Regions from separate parts of the Parabacteroides sp. B2-S-102 genome, predicted to be linked through region 2. Evidence: riboswitches for the same ligand, from Rfam matches in the RefSeq annotation. Region 2 holds a riboswitch; each other region holds the start of a gene.
What was found. A riboswitch is a leader RNA that binds a small molecule or an ion and turns the genes downstream of it on or off. The one in region 2 is predicted to bind cobalamin.
Positions count from the first base shown of each region.

Region 1: it holds a riboswitch for cobalamin, as region 2 does, so the genes downstream of both, NBH07_RS15485 (TonB-dependent siderophore receptor) here and NBH07_RS08135 (porin family protein) in region 2, are expected to answer to the same signal.
Region 3: it holds a riboswitch for cobalamin, as region 2 does, so the genes downstream of both, NBH07_RS15540 (TonB-dependent receptor plug domain-containing protein) here and NBH07_RS08135 (porin family protein) in region 2, are expected to answer to the same signal.
Region 4: it holds a riboswitch for cobalamin, as region 2 does, so the genes downstream of both, NBH07_RS02680 (sirohydrochlorin cobaltochelatase) here and NBH07_RS08135 (porin family protein) in region 2, are expected to answer to the same signal.

Region 1 is NZ_JAMOKM010000013.1:11,576-13,782, forward strand. Features, by position in the region: gene NBH07_RS15485 (TonB-dependent siderophore receptor) at 1-1,022, opposite strand, end outside; cobalamin riboswitch at 1,099-1,295, opposite strand; gene NBH07_RS15490 (threonine/serine exporter family protein) at 1,410-2,207, opposite strand, start outside.
Region 2 is NZ_JAMOKM010000004.1:298,929-301,135, reverse strand. Features, by position in the region: gene coaW (type II pantothenate kinase) at 1-612, shown strand, start outside; cobalamin riboswitch at 632-834, shown strand; gene NBH07_RS08135 (porin family protein) at 1,127-1,735, shown strand; gene priA (replication restart helicase PriA) at 1,823-2,207, shown strand, end outside.
Region 3 is NZ_JAMOKM010000013.1:29,525-31,731, reverse strand. Features, by position in the region: gene NBH07_RS15545 (TerB family tellurite resistance protein) at 1-388, shown strand, start outside; cobalamin riboswitch at 568-764, shown strand; gene NBH07_RS15540 (TonB-dependent receptor plug domain-containing protein) at 877-2,207, shown strand, end outside.
Region 4 is NZ_JAMOKM010000001.1:625,778-627,984, forward strand. Features, by position in the region: gene aspT (aspartate-alanine antiporter) at 1-698, opposite strand, end outside; cobalamin riboswitch at 784-981, shown strand; gene NBH07_RS02680 (sirohydrochlorin cobaltochelatase) at 1,110-2,027, shown strand; gene NBH07_RS02685 (TonB-dependent receptor) at 2,175-2,207, shown strand, end outside.

The sequences.
Region 1 (2,207 bases), on a different contig from region 2:
CCCGGATCCTGTGTCCTTTTATCCCGGAAGATATCGGCATCGATATTAAGGGTGGTCTTGCGTCCTAAGTCAATGTCGATGACTGGGGTGATGTCGTATCGTTTGCTGTTTTGCGGTTTCCTGAATTTGTCGGCATCTTCATACATTCCGTTCAAGCGGTAACGGATGGTCTTTTTGGTGTTCAGCGGGCCGGAAATGTCGATAGAGGCTTGCTTATAGTCGTAACTGCCGTATCTGATCGTAGCGCCATACCGGGGCGTATATAAGGTCGGCTTGGTGATAAAGTTGATGATACCTCCGGGCTCTACCGCTCCATAAAGGACAGATGCCGGGCCTTTGAGTATCTCTATACGCTCGATACTGGATAGCGCGTCGTTCGAGAACTTTAGGTATCGTACCCCGTTCCTGAAATAGTTACGGGAGTTCGTCATGGAGAAACCACGGGAAGAGAAGACCTCGTTGATGTTGGAAGCCTCGCCGGAAGGTCCGCCTTTCACGCCGCCCAGGTTCCTTACGGCCTCGGTCATGGTGGTAGCCTGTTGGTCTTCCAATAATTTCCGGGTCGCTATGCCTACGGTTCCGGGTATTTCCATCACGGGGATATCCATACGGGTAGCCGAATTAGCGATGTCGGAGTTATAACTCTGTGGTTTTGCCCCGACGATATCTACCTCGGGTAATCCTAATAGTTTGTAAGATAACTGAATCTCCATCTCGTAATTTCCTTCTCCCGCGGGAATATCCCGGATCGCCGAGACGGTGTTGTAACTGTTGGTGATTAGTACGTGGTCCTTCGTGTCCTTTAGTGATAAGGAGAAATACCCATCCGTATCTGAAATAACCCGTATATCCGTACCCTTAATGTAAATGACAATGTTTGCCATCGCCTTGTTGTCTTCATCTACGACCGTACCGGATATGACTCTGGAACTTCCCTCGGATGGCCTACTTTGAGCGACCGTCCGGGTGCCACACAAAACAATCCCGCTAACAATTAGCAGGAACAAATAAAAGTGTCTCATAATGTATAAAAATTAATTACGCAGTTTACATCTCTAATGTAATCGTTCCACTAGTTCCCCAAATCCCGGGAGAATCTATTTCTTTTTTTATCTGGCAGGTTTCCTGACTAACCCGGAAAGCGACCTTCCCATCTTTAGAAAAGACAGTGGCATGAAGAAGCTTTCCTCTTTACGGGTTTTACAGTAGCGGGCTCTGTTCCGGAATCTAACCGAAATTCCCTTTTATAGACTTGCAGAATGCAACGTCTATCACCAAGACATCACAAAAGTATAGTATTGATAGGGCTTTTTTTAATGAAATATGTTAAATATATTGAACGTGTTAAACAATTTGGCATATCCTTATGCGATAGTTTTTCCCGGACTAATCTTTATGGAAAAGTTTTTTCACCATTCAATGAACTTTCCTCTTTCCCGGCGCTTTTCCAGTTCCTCTTGTAAATGTCGTTGGCGATCTTTGGCGATGTAACGACGGGCGAAGATGTTCGGGACAGCTACACCGAGTGAGATACAAAGAATGATGAGTGCGGAATTGATCCCGTTGAAGAATGCGTTTGTGACCTCACCGACTACTCCATGCAGGTTTATAAATGCCAGTAATGAGCGATACATGAGTACTCCCGGAATCATAGGAATGACAGATGGAATCGTCAATACGTGATTGGGAACATGGCACCAATGAACCGCTTTTACGGCAAGGAGGCTGACTACGAAGCTTCCCATAAACGAGCCGATCACAGGACCATAACCTAATTCGAAGTTCACAAAGTTACGGGTACATACCGCAATGATACCTCCTACGGCTACCACCCATAATAATCGGCGTTGAATATTGAATATCATGGAGAAGCCTATGGCGGAGATAGCTGCCGCTAATGCATATATGTAGTACGGGTCATGTGGAACCATATTTAATTCACTGAACTTATGATCTATCTCGACATCATTCATGACAAGTACCCGCATGGCGAATGCGATACCGAAAGTCATGGCGGCTACCATCATGACCGTATTGGAGGCCCGGGTGATGCCGACAAGCAAATGATTGTCTAGCATATCATCCACGAAGTTAATCAAGGGTACGCCCGGCACGATAAATAAAGCGCAGGCTAATAATGGATGATAAGGAGTGTCGGATAGCCCGGAGAAGGAGGATGCGTATGCCAAGCAGGTGGATACGAAAGC
Region 2 (2,207 bases):
ACGGATGAGTTCCTCGCAAATGGGCTAGGGGCGCAGTATAATACGGGACTGGATAGCCTGTTGGTGGTCAGCATGGGAACGGGTACCTCTTTTGTCAAGGTACAAGGCTCCACGGTCGAGCATATCGGGGGATTGGGTATCGGTGGCGGAACCATCCTCGGCTTGTCTAAGCTATTATTGAAAACGCATGACTTTCACCAAATAGCGTCTTTGGCTGAGCATGGTTCCCTGAATGATATCGACTTGCATATCCGGGATATTACGCCGCATCCGCTACCCGGCCTGCCGCTAGACGTGACAGCCTCTATTTTTGGAAAAGCGGATGCGAACGCTAAGGTTGAGGATATCGCTCTCGGTATCGTTCATATGGTCTTGCAGACTATCGGGCAAGGAGCTGTTTTCGCCTCGTTAAATGGCGATATCAAGAATATCGTGTTGATCGGTAACCTGACTCGCTTGCCGCAATGCCCGGATATTTTCCCCTGTCTGGAGGAGATGTGCGATGTCCATTTCAAGATACCGGAGTATGCCGAGTATCGCACGGCTATCGGGGCGGCTTTATGTTATATCAGGAACCGGGAATATAGGGATATTTTTTGTGGAAAGTGTTAGGCTACATCAAAACTTTATGTATCTTTGCTACATGCTTTGTTCCCTTTCGGCAATCGCCGGATAGGGATTAAAAGGGAATCGGGTGAGAATCCCGGACAGTCCCGCTGCTGTAAGCTTCATAAACGGGTTGAGCAATACTGTTGCCACTGTTCACTCAAGTGAATGGGAAGGCGCTTAAGACCGGAAGTAAGTCAGAAGACCTGCAAGGCGTGTATATTTTCGACGGCTTCGAGGAAAGGCCGGAAGAGAACGCAAGAACCGTATCCGGTTTTTACTATTCTTTATCCAAGGTTTTCTTATCAAGTCGTCTCATGGTTTCGGATAATTATTTTGCCATAATAATTAGGGAAAGAAGCATGAATCTGACCGACGGGATGAGCTCCGTATGTAAGATGCATGCTTTCTTTGAGTTTAAAGGACTGGGGTATTCCGTGAACACTCTATAGAGAATATTTGTTTATTATTAGAAAAGTGCGTTTATTTGCAACGAGTAATTAACAAAAGAAGTATGAATATGAAGAAAATCGTGGGATTTCTTATGGTTGCCTTGTTAGCGTTGATGGCGCTTCCGGCGAACGCTCAGCTTAAATTCGGTATCAAGGGAGGTGTGAATATATCGTCTGTCCATTTCAACTCGGACGTGTTGAAAGCGGATAACGTAACCGGCTTCCAAGTGGGGCCGATGATCGAGACGACTTTGCCGTTGGTGGGTGTCGGGATCGATGCGGCCGTGTTGTATTCGCAAAAAGGTTTGGAGACGACTTCGGTTGGCGGGGTTAAGACTTCGATGAAGACGGATTATATCGATGTTCCGGTCAACTTGAAATGGAAATTCGGCTTACCGATCGTCAAAGCGTATCTGGCAGCCGGTCCGTATATCGGTTTCCGTGTAGGCGGTGATAAATTTTGGGATATCCCGGGTTCCGTAGCGGATCAGGTGAAGGCGAAGAATTTCAGCGCAGGCCTTAACTTCGGTGCCGGCGTGGAGTTGATCAGCCACTTGCAGGTGGGTTTCAATTATGGTCTGGGACTGACTGATAACTATAGCATTGAGAAGGTGAACCTCTCCGACGGTGCCGGAAAGAATCGTGGATGGTCTATCACGGCAGCGATCTTGTTCTAAATAGGTGAAAATAAAATGAGAGAGGCTGGGCTTTAGAAGTCCGGCCTTTTTTGTTATTTTTGGGCTCGTAATGAAACACCTGTTTGAATGAAATATGCGGACGTCATACTTCCCCTTCCTTTGGAGAATAGCTATACCTATCGGATACCCGAAGATCTGGAAAGAGCCGTGACTCCCGGTTGCCGGGTGATCGTGCATTTCGGGAAGAAACGATATTATACGGCCATCGTCATGGAGGTACACGACCGGGAACCGGTATCCGATTTTGAGACGAAGGAGATCTACGCTTTGCTGGATGCCACTCCGGTGCTCCGCCGTCCGCAACTCCGTTTCTGGAAATGGATATCTTCTTATTATATATGTAAGCTGGGCGACGTGTATAAGGCGGCCTTGCCTTCCGGCTTAAAGTTGGAAAGCGAGACGGCGGTTACTTATAATGAGGATTTCGAGGCTACCGCCCCCTTGCGCCCGA
Region 3 (2,207 bases), on a different contig from region 2:
AACCCAGATCGCATACAACCTAAGTTATGAGGAGCGGCTGCAATTGCTCGCGTTCCTCGCCGAGATCGCTAAGAGTGACGGGAATGTGTGCGCGGCCGAGATCAATGCCTTGAAAGAGGTAGCGATGGCGATGGGAATGTCTGATAGAGAAGTTGAATCCATGTTGAACCTAAAAGGAAGTTCCTTGGACGATGCCTACAAGGTGCTAGAGATAGAACCGACCGCCACGGACGAGGAAGTCCGTGCCGCCTATCGCCGGATGGCCGTCAAGCATCATCCGGACAAAGTAGCCAGTTTGGGAGAAGACATCCGCAAGGCCGCCAACGAGAAGTTTCAGAAAATAAATGAGGCCAAGGAAAGGATCTATCAATCGAGAGGCTTGAAGTAAGATTCGACAAACAGTATTACTTACGAATTGTCAGCCAATTACATTTACCTTCTTTATGATGTAAATATTCTTTCTCCTAAATAGAAGTGGACAGACATATCATACCTTACAAAAACGCAATCGGCTGTTTATAGAAAAACTTTTTCATATATATTTTCTAAATATTAGAAAACATTCATATCTTTGCCTCCGATTTTAGTAATCAAGCTATCACATAGTTTGGTGAGAGGGAATCCGGTGTGAATCCGGAGCTGTTCCTGCAGCTGTAATCCTCATTAAGTTGGTTAGAAGTTCAAAAGCCACTGTTCTTGAATTGGAATGGGAAGGTTTCTAACCAGAGGAGAGCCAGAATACCTGCTAAAGTCTTACAATAACATCAAGCTTCCAGGATAGAAGTATGTGTCATACAAAAAACGATTCAATTTATTTTTTGAGACATAACCAGATAGAGGCTTGTTGTTTTATTTTGTGTACAAATAAAACACTATATGAGGCTTTTAGCATTCGCTATTCTGGTGGCATGCGTACAATCCGTATGCGCCCAAAGCATATTGAAAGATCCGAAGGAACTTTCCGTGCTATTGAACGAGGTCGTGGTCACCGGTACGGGTACCGAACACTATCTGAAAGACGCCCCTGTGCAAACAGAGGTAATCACCGGCAAAGCCCTTGACAGTTACCAAGGACGCAGTATGCAAGATATTCTGGAAGGACTGAACGCTTCCATCACCTTCAATCCGAGCGACATGGGTAGTGGCATCCAGATGAACGGATTAGGCAACGATTACATCTTGATCCTTATCAATGGCAAACGGATCAACGGAGATACCGGCGGACAAAACGACTTGAGTATTATCAACCCCGCCAATATCGAACGTATCGAGATCGTAAAAGGTGCCGCCTCTTCCCTGTATGGCTCGGACGCTATCGCCGGTGTTATCAATATTATCACGAAAAAGAACCGGGATAAAGTGAGCCTATCGAATACGACTCGTGTCGGATCATATGGAGATATATTGGAAAGCATACAAATCGGCTTTGGGCATAAGAGAGTGAATTCCACCACCTCACTTAGTACGACCCATACGGACGGCTGGCGAAATACGACCCAAGAATGGGACCATCACGAGGTAATGGATGGAACCGTGACACGAACCGTAAACCGATCCACGAACTTTACGCTAAGGGAGAACTTAACCTACAAAGTGAACGACCGGCTGAGCCTCTCGGCCGATGGCTCTTTTTACCAGAAATGGAATTATCGTCCGCACGGCGCATTCAAGTATTATACCTATGATCAATTCTACCGGAACTTCGATGTGGCCGGAGGAGCTAAATACACATTGGGAGGACTGAATTTTCTTTCGGTAGACCTAACTTATGGTAACTATAGCTATTTCTATAATTACCATCATAAAGATGTCACGAACTTCTTCGATCCGGAGACGGATTTACGTATCACTCGTTATCCCGGAGAACATATTCTGGAAACCTCTCAACAACGTTTCCTAGGACAAGCCAAAAGCGTATTCCACCTCGGGGAAAACAATATCCTAAGCGCCGGACTCGAATATCAATACGATCATTTGAAATCTCCCCGGCGTATCGAGAACGGGAAAGCCTCCGTATTTACGGCTTCCGCTTATGTACAAGACGAATGGAATCCGACGGATCGGTTGAATGTGACGGTAGGTGGGCGCTTCGTCGTGCACCAAGAGTTCGGGGCTACGTTTACCCCTAAAGTCTCCGCCATGTACAAACTAGGCGACTTCAATATCCGAGCCACATACTCAAATGGATTTAAGGCTCCTACCTTAAA
Region 4 (2,207 bases), on a different contig from region 2:
TTGAACCATTCATTACTAATCTTATAGGCCCGGAAAGTTACCGGACGGGCGGCAGGCATAAAGCCCGGTTGCTCGCTCTCGTCGTTATTTCCCATTTTAGCCTCTAGCTCTTTACAGGCTTTTTTCACGTAGTCGAGTCCTCCTAAAAGACGTGGCCCGATATCACTCACCAACCATGCGGATCCTGCCGTACCGAAAATATAAGTTACCGCATAGGCCACGGGCATTACATTTACCATAGCGCTTTTATCCGTATCGCTAATATTCATCTGTCCGATCGTATCTTCGGCAACTCCTAATACTGCCGACATCGTCTGGGAGCCCGCCAATAATCCTGCGGCCTCGCCTGCGTTATATCCCATAAGTTTCGCTAACAAAAAAGGAGCGATCAAACAAAATATACACATGACGGCGGCGAAAAGCATTTGAGGAAGACCTTCCTTTTTCAATCCCCGGAAGAACTGTGGCCCAACACTATATCCTACAGCGAAGAGGAACATCAAGAAAAAGACGGACTTTAACGGTCCGCTTATATCGATTTTTAATTGCCCGATCAATACACCGACCAATAATACGCTGGTAACCGTTCCCAGCGTGAACTTCTTTATCTTAAACTTGCCAATCCAGAAACCGAGAGCTAAGGTTATGAAAATAGCTAGCTCCGGATAATGTTGAAGTAAATTAGTTATCCATTCCATATCTATTTATTTGATGTTAAACAAAAAAGATGCTATTGAAACAGGGATTCTTTGAAAGATGTTGTTACTTTTCGGGATTATTTATATAAATTTGCGACCGCTTAGGTGATAGAGTTTGTCTACCGACAATTCTATAAAAGGGAATCCGGTTAGAATCCGGAACAGTGCCCGCTACTGTGAAGCTCTTGAAAAGGAAAGCGTTCTGCTATGCCACTGTCTTAAGAAAGATGGGAAGGTTGCTTTCCGAGCCAGTCAGGAAACCTGCCAAGCGAAGTAATGATTAATTCCTCCCGGGGTTAGGAGTAATTAAGAGGATAGAAATATCACCTATATCTAAAAGATGTTGGAGACGGAATAATACGTTGTCTCCGTGGGATTGATATGTAATCTAATTATTAATATATTCATATGATGAGGAAACACTTACTATCTTTCTTCCTGCTGGTCATCAGCCTAGTTTGTCGTGCGCACGATGGCGAGAATTTTGTAGCATCCGATTTATTCGCCTCTTTACAACCGGGCGATAAGGCCGCTTTATTGATGGTACATTTTGGAACAACCCATGATGATACCCGTGCCTTGACAATCGACGCGATCAATCAAAAAGCGAAAGAAGCTTTCAAAGATGTTGAGTTGCGTGAGGCATGGACTTCTCGCATTGTAATGCGCCGCTTAAAAGCTCGTGGCGTAGAGAAACTGAACCCGATCGAGGCCTTGGAAAAATTAAAGACTGATGGTTATACACATGTCTTAATCCAATCCACGAATATAATCGAAGGTATCGAGATGGAATCCTTACGTAAGGATGTTGCCACCATGAAATCTTCTTTCAAGGAGATTCGTATCGGTAATCCTTTATTGTATACACCGGAGGATTATGAGGCGGTAATCGCCGCTATCATAAAAAATGGGGCGAAAGAAGGCGCTACTTTATTGGTAGGCCATGGCACTTATACACCGGCGACGGCCCAATATGCTATGTTGGATTATATGTTGAAGGAGAAGGGATTCAAGGATTATTCCGTAGGAACCATCGAGGGCTATCCTACTTTTGATACGATGGTAGCCCAAGTAAAGGCCAATGGAACGAAGAAAGTCTTGTTGATACCATTTATGTTTGTTGCCGGAGACCATGCGAAAAACGATATCGCCGGTGATTGGAAAGAGGAATTGGAAAAGAAAGGCTACGAGGTAAGCGTATTTATGGAAGGTCTGGGACAGAATCCGGATATCCAGAAGATCTTCATCGAACATGCCCGTTTCATGGCTAAACATAAGATGATCGATATCGTTGATAAGAAGAAAGCTTATGCGGTAGAGAAGGACTAAAAAAGTTCACTACACAATGTTTTTTATTCCTTTCGGAAGAAAAAGTAATTCCTTCCGAAAGAAACTAAATTTTCATTCGAAGGAAAATGGAATTTCTTTCGAAAGGGATTTCACATGCATACAATAAACAGTTATAATGCTAAATATATGAAAAGAGTTTTGACAATCTTACCGTTGACA